Regions from separate parts of the Agrobacterium vacciniicorymbosi genome, predicted to be linked through region 1. Evidence: predicted binding sites of a transcription regulator. Region 1 holds the regulator's gene; the other holds the start of a gene.

The links. The regulator PhoB, encoded in region 1, activates phosphate uptake and scavenging genes when phosphate is short. The targets are predictions, from matches to a motif close to TGTCATNNANCTGTCAT.
Region 2: ABUK73_RS21880 (YdcH family protein) is a predicted target of PhoB. The motif match lies at 3,749-3,765, and genes of this name have one in related genera.

The regions. Positions count from the first base shown of each region.
Region 1 covers NZ_JBETMF010000004.1:133,169-141,772, forward strand. Annotated here, with positions in the region: gene pstC (phosphate ABC transporter permease subunit PstC) at 87-1,571, shown strand; gene pstA (phosphate ABC transporter permease PstA) at 1,568-2,890, shown strand; gene pstB (phosphate ABC transporter ATP-binding protein PstB) at 2,966-3,781, shown strand; gene phoU (phosphate signaling complex protein PhoU) at 3,869-4,585, shown strand; gene phoB (phosphate regulon transcriptional regulator PhoB) at 4,720-5,403, shown strand; gene ABUK73_RS08315 (hypothetical protein) at 5,448-5,726, opposite strand; gene ABUK73_RS08320 (cold-shock protein) at 5,928-6,137, shown strand; gene ABUK73_RS08325 (hypothetical protein) at 6,362-6,583, shown strand; gene ABUK73_RS08330 (DUF6481 family protein) at 6,620-7,009, shown strand; gene ABUK73_RS08335 (GcrA family cell cycle regulator) at 7,534-8,064, opposite strand; gene ABUK73_RS08340 (aspartate aminotransferase family protein) at 8,500-8,604, shown strand, end outside.
Region 2 covers NZ_JBETMF010000018.1:2,041-10,644, forward strand. Annotated here, with positions in the region: gene ABUK73_RS21850 (KpsF/GutQ family sugar-phosphate isomerase) at 1-787, shown strand, start outside; gene ABUK73_RS21855 (tetratricopeptide repeat protein) at 805-1,431, opposite strand; gene ykgO (type B 50S ribosomal protein L36) at 1,533-1,658, opposite strand; gene ABUK73_RS21865 (5-(carboxyamino)imidazole ribonucleotide synthase) at 1,786-2,877, opposite strand; gene purE (5-(carboxyamino)imidazole ribonucleotide mutase) at 2,874-3,341, opposite strand; gene ABUK73_RS21875 (YdcH family protein) at 3,388-3,591, opposite strand; gene ABUK73_RS21880 (YdcH family protein) at 3,826-4,002, shown strand; gene ABUK73_RS21885 (sulfite exporter TauE/SafE family protein) at 4,103-4,870, opposite strand; gene ABUK73_RS21890 (thiamine phosphate synthase) at 4,977-5,630, shown strand; gene ABUK73_RS21895 (tetratricopeptide repeat protein) at 5,639-6,835, shown strand; gene ABUK73_RS21900 (inositol monophosphatase family protein) at 6,976-7,776, shown strand; gene ABUK73_RS21905 (flagellar motor protein MotA) at 7,988-8,604, shown strand, end outside.

The DNA.
Region 1 (8,604 bases):
AAGGTTCGGCACGGTTTTCGATGATCCGATGTGCAACAAAGCTGCCTGATACCGCATCTCTTTCTGGTGCGCCGAGGAAAGTCTCCATGAACACACCCATTATTTTGCTGATATTGGCGCTGATCGGCATAGCCAGCTATGTGCTGGGTTCACGCCGTGCCGTCGCCTTGGCGGGCGGTCGTCCGTCCTCCATGCATTCTCGTGCAGGCTATCATGGCTCCTATGTTCTCATATGGGCTGTTCTGCCTGCTGCATTCATTTTGGCACTCTGGCTCATCATCAGCCCCATGATTGTCACCGCGACTGTCCGGGGTGAGTTTCCCGATGACATCAAGGCGCAGTCCGAGGCCCAGCAGAGCCTCAGCTACGGCATGGTCGGCTCGATTGCGCGCGGTCTTCAACGGCTGACGTCTGAAGAGCTTGCGCAGGCCAAGGCCGATCCGACAGCTCTTCGTCCGCTGCTCGGCTCCAAGGGTGTCGCCATTGCCGGCGATCCGCAGCCCTACATGGTCGAAGCGGCTGAAACGCTCAACACCATGACGACGGCCAGCCGCCTTGGCATGATCATCATTGTCCTGGGTTCGGCAATCGGTGGCGCGATCTACGCCATGCGCGGCATCGCGCCTCGCTTCCGCGCCCGCAACAATGTCGAGAAGGTCATTCTGGCGGCACTGCTGCTGGCATCCTCCATCGCCATTCTCACCACCATCGGCATCGTTTTGTCGATGCTGACCGAAGCCATTCAGTTCTTCAACATGGTGCCGGCCTACCAGTTCTTCTTCGGAACAGTATGGGACCCGCGCTTTGCCGCTGCCGGTTCCACCGAAAGCGCCGGTCAGTTTGGTCTCATTCCGCTTCTGGCAGGTACGCTCTATATCGGCTTCGTGGCCATGCTGGTTGCCGTGCCGGTCGGTCTGTTCTCGGCCATCTACATGGCGGAATATGCCAGCCCACGCTTCCGCTCGGTTGCCAAGCCACTTCTCGAAGTGCTGGCCGGTATCCCGACCATCGTCTACGGCTTCTTCGCCCTGACGACCGTCGGTCCGTTCCTTCGCGATATTTCCTCGCAGATCAACGGTCTTACAACGGGCGACTACACCAACTTCATCCAGGCGCAGAGCGTTATCACCGCTGGCTTCGTCATGGGCATCATGTTGATCCCATACGTGTCTTCGCTGTCGGACGATATCATCACCGCCGTTCCCCGCACGCTGCGCGATGGCTCGCTGGGCCTTGGTGCAACGCGCTCGGAAACGGTCAAGAAGGTCATTCTGCCAGCGGCCCTTCCAGGCATCGTCGGTGCCATTCTGATGACCGCCTCGCGCGCCATCGGCGAAACCATGATCGTTGTTCTGGCCGCCGGTGTTGCCGCCCGCCTTCAGCTCGATCCGTTTGAGCCGATGACGACGGTAACGGTCAAGATCGTCAGCCAGCTGACGGGCGACCTTGAATTCACCTCGCCACAGACACTGGTTGCCTTTGCGCTTGGCATCACCCTCTTTGCCATCACGCTTTGCCTCAATATCTACGCGCTCTATATTGTGCGCAAATACCGGGAGCAGTACGAATGACCGACGTCGTTACTCCGGGCTTTACCGCCCCAGCCGCAACGAAGAAGGTCCGTCGCGATATCGGCATCAAGCGCCGTTACGCCGCCGAGCGCCGCTTCCGGACTTATGGCCTTGCCGCCATCTCCTTCGGCCTTCTGTTCCTTTTCCTGCTTCTCTGGTCCGTCGTCGGCAAAGGCTATACGGCGTTCCAGCAGACCATGATCACCGTGCCGGTCGAGTTCTCGCAGCAGATCATCGATCCCGACAACGTCCGTGCACAGAACCCTGCCAAGCTGATGACCGCGAACTACCCCGTGGTTGCCCGCAATGCGGTGGCAAAGGCACTCGGCGTCTCCCTGGATGACCGCGATGGCCTTCGTGCCGTCAATGCGATGATCTCCGACAGCATCCGCGGACAGCTGCGCGATCTGGTGGTAGCCGATCCTAGCATCGTTGGAACCACGCGCACCGTGGCCCTTCTGGCTTCAGGCGATCTCGATAGCGTGGTCAAGGGTCAGGTCGATGTTTCCGTCAATGAGCAGAACCGTCGCATCTCCGACCAGCAACTCGCCTGGGTCAAGAAACTGACCGAAGCGGGCCAACTGGCCAAGGAATTCAATACCGGCATCTTCTTCAACGGCGCATCCAGCCGTCCGGAAGCCGCAGGTGTCGGCGTGGCGCTGATCGGCTCCTTCTACATGATGCTGATCGTGCTGGTTCTGTCGCTGCCCATCGGTGTCGCCGCTTCCATCTATCTGGAAGAGTTCGCACCGAAGAACCGCCTGACGGATCTTATCGAGGTCAATATCAACAATCTCGCTGCCGTTCCGTCCATCGTTTACGGTCTGCTCGGCCTGTCGGTCTTCATCAACTTCATGGGCTTCCCGCGCTCGGCCTCGCTGGTCGGTGGTTTCGTCCTGACGCTTATGACATTGCCCACCATCATCATCGCCACCCGTGCGGCGCTGAAGGCGGTGCCGCCATCCATCCGCGCCGCTGCCCTTGGCCTTGGCGCTTCGAAAATGCAGACCATCTTCCACCATGTGCTGCCGCTGGCCATGCCCGGAATTCTCACGGGTACCATCATCGGCCTGGCACATGCCCTTGGCGAAACCGCACCGCTGCTTCTTATCGGCATGGTCGCCTTCGTCGCGAATTATCCGACAACACCGATGGACCCGTCCACGGCCCTGCCGGTGCAGATTTACATGTGGGCGAACGAAGCAGAACGTGCCTTTGTCGAGAGAACATCAGGCGCTATCATCATCCTGCTTATGTTCCTCATCGTCATGAATGTGGGAGCAATCCTGTTGCGTCGCCGCTTCGAGCGTCGCTGGTAAACATGACTCAGGGAAAATCGGGTCACCGGTTTTCCAGCCAGCATGCGATGTAACAAACACCGGGAGCTTGAGGCTATGAATATGTTGTCGGAAGCAGCAGTTGAAAAGGCGCTGGACAAGAAAATGAATGAAGTAACATACAAGATGATCGGCAAGGACGTTTCCGTTTATTACAGCGAGAAGCGTGCCCTTTACGATGTGAACCTCAACGTACGTGAAAACACCGTGACGGCGCTCATCGGCCCGTCTGGCTGCGGCAAGTCCACCTTCCTGCGCACGCTGAACCGCATGAACGACACCATCGACAGCTGCCGCGTCACCGGCAAGATCACGCTCGATGAAGACGATATCTACGATCAGACCATCGACGTGGTGGAACTGCGCGCCCGTGTCGGCATGGTGTTCCAGAAGCCGAACCCTTTCCCGAAGACGATCTACGAAAACATCGCCTACGGCCCGCGCATCCATGGTTTGGCCCGCAACAAGGCGGACATGGATCAGATCGTCGAGTCGAGCCTTCAGAAGGCCGGTCTGTGGAACGAAGCCAAGGATCGTCTGCACGAATCCGGCACCGGCCTGTCCGGCGGTCAGCAGCAGCGTCTGTGCATCGCCCGCGCCATTGCGGTTTCGCCTGAAGTCATCCTGATGGACGAGCCCTGCTCGGCACTGGACCCGATTGCAACCGCCAAGGTCGAGGAACTGATCCACGAACTGCGCGCCAATTACACCATCGTCATCGTTACCCACTCCATGCAGCAGGCAGCCCGCGTGTCGCAGCGCACCGCCATGTTCCATCTGGGCCATCTGGTGGAAGAAAACGACACCGACAAGATGTTCACCAACCCGGACGACCAGCGCACGCAGGACTACATCATGGGTCGCTTCGGCTGATCTGACGCTGGTTCAAACCCTTCGCATGGCACCGCTTGAGCCCGGTCGGGCTTGCGGGCCAGTGCATCGAAACTGGAGACTTCGAACATGCCGACACATTCCCATATTATGTCCGCCTATGATGATGAACTGAAGTTCCTCACCCGCCGCATCGCCGAAATGGGTGGTCTGGCTGAACAGATGTGCGCCGATGCGGTGCGCGCTCTGGTCAACTCGGATGCAGCGCTGGCCCAGAAGGTCATCTCTGACGATACGATCCTCGATCATGCCGAGCGCGAGATCGGCGACAAGGCCATCGTGACCATCGCCAAGCGTCAGCCCATGGCGTCCGACCTGCGTGAAATCATCGGTTCGCTGCGCATCGCTGCCGATCTGGAGCGCGTCGGCGATCTTGGCAAAAATACTGCCAAGCGCGTCATCGCCGTTGCCGGCACTGGCGTTCCGCGCAAGCTGGCCCGTGGACTGGAGCACCTGTCGGAACTGGCGCTGGTGCAGCTGAAGGAAGTGCTGGACGTCTATTCCACGCGCTCCGCAGAAAAGGCACAGGCCATCCGCGAGCGCGACGAAGAGATCGACGCCATGTATACCTCGCTGTTCCGCGAGCTTTTGACCTACATGATGGAAGATCCGCGCAACATCACGACCTGCACGCATCTGCTGTTCTGCGCAAAGAACATCGAGCGCGTCGGCGACCATGCGACCAACATCGCGGAAACCATCTATTACATGGCCACCGGCAGCCAGCCGGAAGGTGAGCGTCCGAAGGACGATAGTTCCAACACGCTCGGTGCAGTAACCGAGTAAGTTTTACAGCATCGGCGCCCTTGGATCGGAAACGATGTTTGGAATGCCGGTGTGTAGATCAACAGGCCAGAGCGTCCGTGATGCGTCCAAATGAACGCATGGCGCTCTGGTAAGACTGGCGGAGTCCCAAGCCTATGGTGCCGAAAATCGCAGTTGTCGAAGATGAAGAGGCTTTGAGCGTTCTTCTTCGTTACAATCTGGAATCCGAAGGTTACGATGTCGACACCATTCCCCGTGGCGACGAGGCGGAAATCCGCCTGCAGGAGCGCACGCCGGATCTGCTGATCCTGGACTGGATGCTGCCGGGCGTTTCCGGCATCGAACTGTGCCGTCGCCTGAGAATGCGCCCCGAGACCGAGCGTCTGCCAATCATCATGTTGACGGCACGCGGTGAGGAAAGCGAGCGGGTGCGCGGACTGGCCACGGGTGCTGACGACTATGTGGTCAAGCCATTCTCCACCCCGGAACTGATGGCGCGCGTCAAAGCCATGCTGCGCCGCGCCCGCCCGGAGGTTCTGTCGTCTGTTCTGAAATGCGGTGATATCGAGCTGGATCGCGAAACGCACCGCGTCCACCGCAAGACCCGCGAAGTGCGCCTCGGGCCAACCGAATTCCGCCTTCTGGAGTTCCTGATGGTCTCGCCGGGCCGCGTCTTCTCCCGCTCGCAACTTCTCGACGGCGTCTGGGGTCACGATATCTATGTGGACGAACGCACCGTAGACGTCCATGTCGGCCGCCTGCGCAAGGCGCTCAACTTCTCCAACATGCAGGATGTAATCCGCACCGTTCGCGGCGCGGGTTATTCCATGGAAGCCTGACAGGCGCTCCACCACTGATATTTCGCACAACGCGCGCTATTGCCTCACCGGGTCAACAGCGCGCGTTTTGTATTTTTGCGCAGCTTAGGCAGGAATAGGTACGAGAAGGGGAGCCATCTCCAGCCGGTAACGAAGATATATTTTTGACTCCTTTGAACTGGTTTGCGCCAGAAGTTGCGGATGGAAAGGGGAAGCGGGGATATCCGCTTGCCGCGCAGTTTTCCTGAGTAAAAACAAAGGGCAGGTACATTTTCAAAATTGAAAATCCAGCACGGATTATTATATTTCTGAAGAGGCTGCTGCGTTGCAAGATAAACGCTCATTTCAATGATCTGAAATTTAAAGTTTGACTATCCGGCCATAACCCTCTATCACTGGTTTATCGATATTTTGCTTGCTGAGCTTTGGTTGCCGCGCGATTAGCACCGCGTTTTGAACTAACCCTTTCCTTCAAAAAAATCGCTATACTCGCACACAGGGCGTCAGTTCTGTGATCTATAACTTATGCTTTGAAAGGGTTCATTATGACCACAGGCACAGTAAAATGGTTTAACTCCACCAAGGGCTTCGGCTTCATTCAGCCAGACAACGGCGGCACAGACGCATTCGTACACATCTCCGCTGTAGAGCGTGCAGGTATGCGCGAAATCGTTGAAGGCCAGAAGCTGAGCTACGACCTTGAGCGCGACAACAAGTCGGGCAAAATGTCGGCCTGCAATCTCCAGGCTGCTTAATACGGACTCCGCTTTCCTTTGACCACGGATGTACTGGCACTGTCGAAAGCATGAGACCAAGCGAGGTCAGGCACGTTGCCTGGCCTTTTTTTGTGCCGCCCGGCGGTACAGGCTTCGGACACCGCGCCCATGGGCGCAAACGCTCCGGGCCACTCGATCCACCCCGCAGCGGCGTTTTTGGAAATCGATCCCGATTTCGGCTGATGCGACAGGAAGGAAATTCCATGTCTGAAACACACAGCAAATCTCGCCAGCAGGCGGAAATCGCATTCGGTGAAACGCAGTCGCAGTTCTTTGCACGCGGCCACGCTGTTGATGAACTCAATTCGATTGCCCAGGCGCGTGATGAAAAGACGCAGCGCCTGCGTGAAGCGCGCCTTGCCAAGGAACTGCAAGACAGCCTGGCACCTGCCAAGACACCCGCAAAGCGTACCAAGAAATCCTGACCCTGATGGGTGCGGCACCTCAACTGGAATAGAGACTTGAGAAACAACAAAAACGTTAAAAACAGTGAACTGACCGACCGCCGCAGCGCTGCTGCCGAGGCCAAGGCTGCTCTTCTTCAGGCCTATAAGGCCGCCAAGGAAGCTGCCGAACCCAACCGGGAAGCCAAGCAGGCAGAACGCATCGCCGTGGCGGAAGCCCGCGAAGCGCGTCGTGCCGAGCGCGAGCAGCAGAAGCGCGAAGAGCAGAGCCGCCTCGAAGCGGAACGGCTGGCGCATGAAGCCGAGCTTGAAGCCGCTGCGACTGCCGAAGAAGACGCCCGCAAGCTGGCCGATAAAAACCGCGTCGCCCGCGTCATCGAAGATGAAGCCGCCCGCAAGGCCGAGCGCGATCGTCGCTATGCCAACCGCAAGGCCCGCCAGGGTTAAAGCTATCTGCCATGATCCAGCAGCCATTCGAATGAAGGGCTGCGATCTGGCAGGATGGACCTGTGGTCATTCGTGCTTGCGGGAACATTGGCGGTTAAGCCGCCAATCAAAGGTGCCAGTGCATCTCCGCGCAGCTATTGCGCCTCGCAGAACCGTTCTGAACGTTCTGCAAAATTGCTCTTCCTACATACGTGAAATCCGGTCACAAAACTTCCGTTCCATGGAGGGCTTGCTTCATTGCAAGCAGGCATAGCTCAGCAGTTTGTAAGAGCAGATGGCGCCATAAGGCTATAAAAGCCGCGCCCAATATCCCAAGAAAGATAGAGCAAGCTTCATCGCTTTTGGCCGCGCGCGCAACTGGCGTTAAATTTCGACCTATCAAAGCGATGGGCAGGTGTCGGCGCCTGAATCGACGTTTGTCGATCCCATCGATCGTTGTCTCTGACTTCTTCTTTTGATCGCAGGCATGAAAAAAGCGGGCCAGTCGACCCGCTTTCTTATGTCTCGCAATATGTCTGCCGCCCTTAAGCGCGGCGGCGTTCGCTTACTGGCTGGTAAGCCATCTTCGCGTGGAACTTGCAGTAAGGCGAGGACTCGGAAGCTTCGCAGCCGCAGAAATGGAAGTCGTCCTTCAGCGGGTCGCCGACTGGCCACTTGCAAGTGCGCTCGGTCAGTTCCGTCAGCGTCAGGCGCAGCGATGTTGGTAGCGAGGCATTGTTGACGGGAACATATTCCAGAACCTGTGCCGTATCGATGTCCAGATCGTCCTTCAGCGCGGTGGCGCCAACAGTGCGGGGCGCCGGGCGTGCCGTTGCCGGGCGGGCTGGAAAGTTGGTTGCGCGGGGTGCCGTAGGGGCTGCAGGGCGCTTGGCGGCAGGGCGTGAGGTTGCAACCGTGCCACCGGCCTTTGCACGGCCTGGCAGGTTCAAACGGTGGACCTTGCCGATGACGGCGTTACGGCTGACGCCGCCGAGCTGGGCTGCGATCTGGCTGGCGCTCAGCCCTTCGGACCACAGTCTTTTGAGTTTCTCGACTCGTTCATCCGTCCAGTTCATACTGCTTCTCCGCTGGTCGCGCAGGCAGAATCCTTCTACGATGCCGTGGAGCGAACCACGCGCAGAATATCCGCCAGATTGTAGGTGACTAGGTCCGCCGCTTGCAGTCTAGTAATTGAGAGTTAACCTAATCGTAGGCCGACTCCGTGACAAGAGTCGGGAGAATCATCTGGAATCGATTTTCCGGTTTTCCCCAACTTGCTGCGTTCGTGAGTCAGAAAAGCAACACTTTGTAGGTCGCAAAAATCGCTCTACCAAGGCTTGAGAATGCCTGACAATGCGGACATTTGTTGACATCCCAGAATGAAGTGACAATAGTGCGCTCGCACGACAGGAAATACCCGAAGCCGCCGCGAGGCGGCATTTTTGATTTTCAGGCACGGAACAACCGGTAAGCCCTATTGACAGCGCCTTTGCGCAGGGAGTGATGCAGCCATGGCCGACGCCGCGCCCCAAAGCGGATCATTGTTCGATACGTTTTCCAGAGCCCCGTTGCGCTTCGAGCGAGGAGAGGGCGTTTGGCTCGTCACCGAGAGCGGC
Region 2 (8,604 bases), on a different contig from region 1:
CAAGCTTGCCGCCACCTTTGCATCGACAGGAACGCCTGCCTTTTTTGTGCATGCGGCGGAAGCCAATCACGGTGATCTGGGCATGATCGGCGGCAATGATGTGGTGTTGGCCATCTCCAAGGGTGGCGAAAGTGCCGAGCTTCGCAGCATCATCAATTACACCCGCCGTTTTTCCATTCCGCTGATTGCGCTGACCTGCGCTGAGCAGGGTTCGCTTGCCAAGTCATCGGATATCGTTCTGCTGGTGCCGGATGAGCAGGAAGCCTGCCCGCATGGTCTGGCCCCAACGACGTCGACCATGATGCAGCTGGCTCTTGGCGATGCGCTGGCCATTGCGCTTCTGGAAGCACGCAGTTTCACCGCCGGGGATTTCCGTGTGTTCCATCCCGGCGGCAAGCTGGGTGCGAGCCTTGCGCTGGTTGGCGATATCATGCACACGGGCGAGCGTCTGCCGCTGGTGCCGAAGCGCACCTCCATGCAGGAAGCCATCGGCGTTCTGGCGCGCAAACATTTCGGCTGCGTTGCGGTACTGGATGATGACGGTCGTCTCTGTGGCATCGTCACCGAGGGCGATATGGCGCGTAATCTGACGCGCAATCTCTCTGAACTGGTTGTCGATGACATCATGACCACGAAGCCGAAGACGGTGGCGAAAAGCGTGCTGGCAACGGCGGCCCTGGCGACGCTGGAAAAACACCACATCGGTGCACTGATCGTGGTGGATGAAGACAACCGCCCTATCGGCCTCGTGCATTTCCACGATCTGTTGCGCATCGGCGTGGCGTAACCGCCACTCACTACAGGTTAGCTGCGTGTCCCGGCGAGCTTTTCTGAAAGGTCGCTGGCTTCCTTCTGCGCTTCCTTATCTGCCGGGTAGAGCGCCAGATACTGTTCCCAGACTTTCAGCGCCAGTTCATTGCGCTCCGTGCTTTCGAGAATATTGGCAAGGCTTGCCAGCGCCGGGAAATAGCGCGGCTCTTTTTCCAGTGTCTGGTTGAGGTCCGACATGGCCTTGCGGGTGTCGCCATCGGCAAAATGGACGAGCGCGCGACGGTACCAGGCCTGTGCGTAGTCCGGATCGAGCAGAATCGCCTGATCGAGAAAATCGTAAGCTGCGGCCTTACGTTTCTCGTCGGCGGCCTCTTCGGACCACTTCATCAAAAGATTGATTGTGGCACTGCCGGAATCATTCCATTCGCCAACGATTTCATTGGCGATCACGCGCGCTTTTTGGGCGTCACGCTCTTTCTTCAGGTTGGTAAACAGGTTGCCGACAGAATCACCGGGGATCGCTTGCGGCTGTTCTGCACTGTTTCCCGGCTTGGTTTCCGTCACGGGCTCTGCGGCGTGAAGCGGAGAAAAACCGGCGGAGGGCAGGGCAGTCAAGCCAAGCACGGCAGCGAAAAGGGCGTGGAAACGAAATTGGCGCATGCGAATAGAGTAATCCGCCTGCGCCAATTATGGAATCAAATTCTGTATGCTATCAACAATGTGATCCGTCTTTAGCAGACGGAACGCCTTGCGATCCACGATCAGCCCTGACGAGCCTTGAAGCGTGGGTTCAGCTTGTTGATGATGTAGACGCGGCCCTTGCGGCGAACCAGACGGTTATCGCGGTGACGGGCCTTAAGCGCTTTGAGCGAGTTCTTGATCTTCATTTTTCTGGTCCGCAGTTTGGCGCGACGTCTTTTGCCACGCGTAGCTAAACAATCAAAAGCGCGCTACGAGGGCGCGCCTTTTTCGGTTGGCAGGCAAATACCTCGTCAGTCTTTGCCTGTCAACACGTCAAGGAGTCTTTTGCCGGGAAAGACTTGGTTTTCCGGGGTTCGTCAGCTGTGTGACATGGCCCATCTTGCGGCCCGCACGCGCTTCCGTCTTGCCATAGAGATGCACGAGGCAATCGTTTTTCGAAAGCCATTGCGGCACGTCGTTCATGTCGTCACCGATCAGATTGGTCATCACGCAGTCGGAATGACGATGGGTTGCGCCCGGTGCAAGCCCGGCCACGGCGCGAATATGCTGCTCGAACTGAGAAATCACACAGGCCGCTTCCGTCCAGTGCCCGGTATTGTGGACGCGCGGTGCCATCTCATTGGCCACCAGCGATCCATCCTGCAGGACGAAGAACTCGATGCCGACGACGCCGACATAATCCAGCGCGGCCAACAGCTTTTCAGCTGATTCCGTGGCCACCGACGTTGCCTGCTCGGACAGCTGTGCCGGAACGGTGGACGTGTGCAGAATACCGCCCAGATGCACGTTTTCCGCCGGGTCGTAGCAAGTGACAGTGCCGTCCTGAAAGCGCGCGGCAATGATGGAGACTTCGCGCTCGAAGGCCACGAAACTTTCGAGAATGAGCGGTACGCCGCCCAGCGCGTCGAAGGCGCCGGTCAGGTCTTCGCCGCCCTTAAACACGCGCTGGCCCTTGCCATCATAGCCCATGCGGCGGGTCTTCAGCACGCCCTTGCCGCCGAAATCGGAAAGCGCAGCTTCCAGCCCGGCCTGATCATCTACCTGCCGGAAATCGGCGGTGGGAATGCCGCAATCATTGAGGAACCGCTTTTCCGTCAACCGGTCCTGAGAGGCATTCAAGGCCTGTGCCGGTGGATAGACGGGAACGGAAGCCGCCAGCGTCTGTGCAGCGACGACCGGGACGTTCTCGAATTCATAGGTCACGACATCGCAGACGCTTGCGAGTTCCGCCAGCGCCTTTTCGTCGTCATAGGCAGCAACGATCTGGCGGTTGCAGACCTGCGCTGCCGGACAGTCGGCCTGCGGCTCCAGAACGATGGTGCGGAAGTTGAGGCGGGCAGCCGCCATGGCCAGCATGCGGCCAAGCTGGCCGCCACCGATAATGCCGATGGTTCCAGATTTCATTGCGGGGTGTCCATTGGGTATTCGGCAATGGCCGCCGTCTGGCGGGCGCGATATTCGTACAGCCGGTCGGCCAGATCTTCGTCAGACAGGGCCAGAACCGCAGCAGCCAGAAGGGCTGCGTTGATCGCACCGGCTCTGCCGATGGCAAGCGTGCCGACAGGAATGCCAGCGGGCATCTGCACGATGGAATAGAGACTGTCCTGCCCGGACATGGTTTTGGACTGCACGGGAACGCCGAAAACCGGCAGTGGCGTCAATGCCGCCGTCATGCCCGGAAGGTGGGCCGCACCACCGGCACCGGCGATGATGACCTTGAAGCCTTCGTCGCGTGCACCGCTGGCAAAGCTGAACATCCGCTCTGGTGTGCGGTGGGCGGAAATGATGCGCGCTTCATATTCCACATCAAGCGCGTCCAGCGTATCGGCGGCGTTTTTCATGGTCTCCCAGTCGGACTGGCTTCCCATGATGATGGCGACGGGCGGTGTCTCTGTGCTCAACGGTCTCTCCGTCTCAGGCAATGATATCGGGGATGATCTGGTCTTCGATCTGGGTCATCTTGTCCTTGATGACCAGCTTTTTCTTTTTCATGCGTTGAATGCGCAATGCTTCGCAGTTGGTCTGGATCATCGCGTTGATTGCCGCATCGTAGTCTTCGTGCTCTTGCCGCAGTCTTGCCAGCGCAAGCCGAACATCAGCATGGTCCTGATCGGGCATGTCTTTATCCCCATATGATACAACCGGACCGCCATCCGGCCATTTTGTTGTCGGTCTTCGTGCCTGTACCACCAAATCACGGTAACGGGAAGTTTCCCTTGCGACCATTTTGCCCAACTATTGCCTTGATTCCTCCTTCGACAATCGCGGCATTCCATGTCACATTGCCGTCGTAAACCTGAAACTCCAGCGATGGAGCGCTGGAGGTAGGTTCAACAAGGAAGGACGTGCCGCATGACCATTCAGGCTCATATTGCATCGCTCGAAAAGAAACACGGTGCTCTTGAGGAGGAGCTCGAAAGTATTCTTGCTTCCCCCTCCTCAGATGATCAGCAGATTGTGGACTTGAAACGCAAAAAACTGCGCCTGAAGGATGAGATGCAGAGGCTACAGGCCTCGACAAGGCATTAATTGACAAAATGTCTGCCAGCTTCATGATTGAAGCGGCTTGAAAATTCGGCCCTGGTTGCTCTCGCGATCAGGGCCTTTTGATGTGTAGGGATTGCCGTACTTAGATCGGCAGTCCGTCCCATAGGAGTTTCAGCGCCGCCATGAAGGCCATGGCGTACATCAGTGGGTAGAACACGGCTGGTTTCATGTATTTCACGACTTTTGCCCCGGCAAAGGTCGCAATCATGGCCACCGGCAACAGCATGGCGGATGTCGTTAGATTGGTCGCATCCAGCGCGCCAAGGGCGAAATAGGGTATGAGTTTGATGGCGTTCATGATCGCGAAAAAGCGAACGCTCATGCCGGTATAGACCTTCGGGTCCAGTTTCAGCGGCAGCACGTAAATCTGGAAGGGCGGGCCACCCGCATGGGCCACGAAGCTGGCATAACCCGAGAGACTGGACCAGATGGTGGCCAGGACCGGGCGTTGTCCCTTCGCGGGTGTTTCATGTGCGCCGCGTGCGGTTTTGAAGGCGTCGTAGAAATAGCGCAGGACGAAAATGATCGTCACGCTTGCCACCACGAGACGCATCGCATCCGGCGAAATCATGCTCGACATCGCCCAGCCCAGCGTTATTCCGGCAATGGCGCCGGGAAGCATGATCAGCAGGGTCTGGCGGTGGTTATATTTGCGCCAGGCAATCAGCGCCACAATATCCATGACCACCAGAATGGGCAGAAAGATTGCGGCGGCCTGCACCGGGGGCACGGCCAGCGCCATCAAAGGTACACCCATCAGTGCCAAAGCGCCGCCCAGCCCGCCCTTGGAAAGGCCGACGAGGATGACTGCGGGAATGGCGACGACAAAGAAATGGAAATCAGTCAGCATGGATGGACAGTTGATCCTTTCGCCTGTCCGGTCTATCGGAATTAGAACATGAAAACGAGTGCAGATTGCGCGCGAAGCGTCCTCTCTGCGGAAAATGGATAATTCGATGAGTGCACCTGAAGATCGCTGCCGCCTCGTTCTGATCGTTCCAGCAAACGACGATGCTGCAAATCAGGCCAAGACCCTGGAAGATGCGCTGCGCGGCGGTGACGTTGCTTCCGTTATCATTCCGCAATACGGGCTGGATGATGGCGCTTTCCAGAAACTGGCCGAGACACTGGTGCCGATCGTTCAGGAAGCCGGTGCGGCGGCGCTGGTGGCAGGCGACAGCCGTGCCGCAAGCCGTTCCAAGGCAGATGGTCTGCACGTCGTCGGCAATGCCGAGGCGCTTTCTGAAGCCGTGGAGAATTTTTCACCCAAGCTGATCGTTGGTGGCGGCAATGCGGATGATCGCCACAAGGCGCTGGAGCAGGGCGAGTGTACGCCCGATTACATGTTCTTCGGCAAGCTGGAAGGCGATATCAAGCCGGAAGCGCACCCCAAGAACCTCGCGCTTGGCGAATGGTGGGCCTCGATGATCGAGATTCCGGCCATCGTCATGGGCGGTTCTGATGTCGCTTCTGTTGTTCCCGTTGCCGAAACCGGCGTGGAATTTGTGGCGCTTCGTCTGGCCGTGTTCAGCCATGCCGGTGGGGCGGCCCAAGCGGTTGCAGAAGCGAATGCGCTGCTTGACGAAAAAGCGCCACGGTTTGGCGGTTGATACAGGCGATGATCGCTCGCTCTTTGTCTTTTCGTTTGTCCGTCTCTGCCCTTGCCATCGTCTGGGCAGCGATGCCGCATGTGGCGTTGGCGCAAAACCCGCAGCCGCAACAGCCGGCCCTTTTGCCGGGCCTTGAGAATCAGGCCCCGGCAGGCGATGTGACACCGACGGAAGACGATACGGATTTCGGCCCCGCGGCTCCGGCTGGCCCGGAGGTGCTGTCGCGCCCTTCGGATGAGAATGCCGAACCAATCCGCAAGGGGCGTGTCATTTCCGAAGAGCAGAAGGATTTGCAGCCATCTGGAGGCGTCAATGTCTACCAGCGCATGGGTGCCGATCTTCCCGCTCTGCCGCCTGAGAAGAAATTTACCGGCAAGGTCGATGAGGCTTACGGACACTACCAGCGCGGCGAATATGTGCAGGCGCTGGACAAGGCGCTGGCCCGCGCCCAGAACGGTGACGCCGTCGCTCAGACACTTGTCGCCGAAATGATGTCGCGCGGCTTCGGCATTGCCCGGGACGATAAAACCGCAGCTTTCTGGTACGAGCAGGGGGCAAAGGGCGGCGATGCCGTTGCCATGTTCAAATATGCATTGCTCTTGATGGAAGGCAAAGTCGTCAAGCACGACAAGACGCTGGCAGACGATTACATGCGCCGCGCAGCGGAAGCGGGCAATGGCGAGGCGGAGTTCAACTGGGCGCAAATCCTCGTCTCGCAGACCCCCGGACCTGCCGGACTGCATGCCGCCCTACCGTTTTATGAAAAATCCGCCGAAAAGGGCATTGCCGACGCGCAATATGCCGTGTCGCAAATCTACTGGAACCTCAAGGACATTCCGGCCGATAAAAAGGCGAAAGCCCGCGATTGGCTGACCCGTGCGGCAAAGGCCGGTTTCGATACGGCGCAGGTCGATCTCGGCATCTGGCTGGTCAATGGTGTTGGTGGCGAGCGCAACCTGGAAGAGGGTTTCCGCTGGCTTTACGGTGCCGCCCAGCGCGGCAATGTGGTTGCCCAGAACAAGGTTGCGCATCTCTACATTCAGGCGCTCGGCACCAAGCCAGACCCTGTCGAAGCGGCCAAGTGGTATGTGCTGTCACGCCGCGCGGGCCTCAAAGATCCGGGTCTTGAAGATTTCTATCTCGGCATCGAAGAGGAACAGCAGAAAAAGGCTATCGAGGCCGCCAACCGCTTCCGCCCGGCCTGAGCCAAGGCGGTTTACGGCTTTTTGCCTTGAATTGCAGCGCGTTTTGTGGTCTTGAACCGCAAACTTTCCATCAGAAACCATATCTGCGTGCCTGCCAGACTTTTGGCTAGCAGGTTCAGCCACCTTTCAGGAACATCTTCATGGCCCGTTCAGCCCTTCTCAATGTCATGGTTCAGGCCGCGCTCAAGGCGGGAAAATCTTTGGCGCGTGACTTCGGTGAAGTGCAGAACCTTCAGGTTTCGGTCAAAGGTCCCGGCGATTTCGTTTCGCAGGCGGACCTGAAGGCCGAAAAAATCGTCCGTGACGAGCTGATGAAGGCCCGCCCGACCTATGACTTTCTGGGCGAAGAAGGCGGCGAGGAAAAGGGCTCTGACGGCGCGCATCGCTGGATCGTCGATCCCTTGGATGGCACCACCAACTTCCTGCACGGCATTCCTCAGTTCGCCGTTTCCATCGCGCTGGAGCGCAATGGCGAGGTCGTGGCAGGTGTGATCTTCAATCCTGCCACCGACGAACTCTTCACCGCCGAGCGTGGTTTTGGCGCGTTCCTCAATGACCGCCGCATTCGCGTGGCCGCCCGCAAGCAGATCACCGATTGCGTCGTCAGCTGCGGCGTGCCGCATCTGGGCCGTGGCAATCACGGCAAATTCCTGGTCGAGCTTCGCCACGTCATGGGTGAAGTCGCCGGTGTGCGCCGCTTTGGTGCCGCTTCGCTCGACCTTGCTTATGTCGCGGCTGGCCGTCTGGACGGTTTCTGGGAAGCCGATCTTGCGCCATGGGACATGGCCGCTGGTCTCATCATCATCCGTGAAGCGGGTGGCTTCGTCAGCGAGATGGGTGGGCAGCAGGATATTCTCAACCAGGGCAACGTCGTTGCCGGAAATGAATATATCCACAAAGCGCTGATGGAAATCGTCAACCGCCCCGTTCCTGGCCGCTAAGGTCGGTTTTTCGCTGGATAAACTGCAAGAGAGGCGCCTTGAAACGCCTCTCTTGGCATAAGGTGTAAAAAGCCTTGCTGCCTTACCGGCTTTTCACTTCAATTCGTCGTAATTTTCTACTAGCTTCCGGTCGGAACCGCGATCACGCCTGACATAAACCCTTTAAGGTTTTCGCGCGGGCGTTGCGGCAATGCCAGAGGGAATGAGAATTATGGCGGATACGGAACGGCTCGATGTTGGCGTCGAAAAACCGGTGACGAAACAATATCATCACAAGCTGTCGAGCCCCACGCCGTTTTTGTGGACGATGGTCATCTTCCTCATCATCGTCGCCTTTCTTGTCGCCATTCTCTTCCGGCAGGCACAGACTGCTTTCATGACCAATCCGGGCCTCAACGGCTTCATTCTCGGCGTTTTGGTCATCGGCATCATTCTGGTTTTTACGCAAATTCTCTCGCTTCGTCCGGAAGTGCGCTGGTTCAACGGCTTTCAGGCCGCCGGCACGGTGGACAAAGCAGGCCGCTCGCCGAAGCTTCTGGCACCCATGCGCTCCGTCATCGGCAAGCGTGGTGAGGTGCGCCTGTCCACTGTCACGCAGCGCTCCATCCTCGATTCCATCGCCACACGGCTGGACGAATCGCGTGATACCTCGCGCTATCTCATCGGCCTTCTGGTGTTTCTCGGCCTGCTCGGCACCTTTTGGGGTCTGATCGGCACGATTGGGGCCATCAGCGATGTCATTCAGGGGCTGGACCCGACGGCGGGCGATAGCACCGATATTCTCTCCTCGCTGAAATCCGGTCTGACGGCACCGCTTTCCGGCATGGG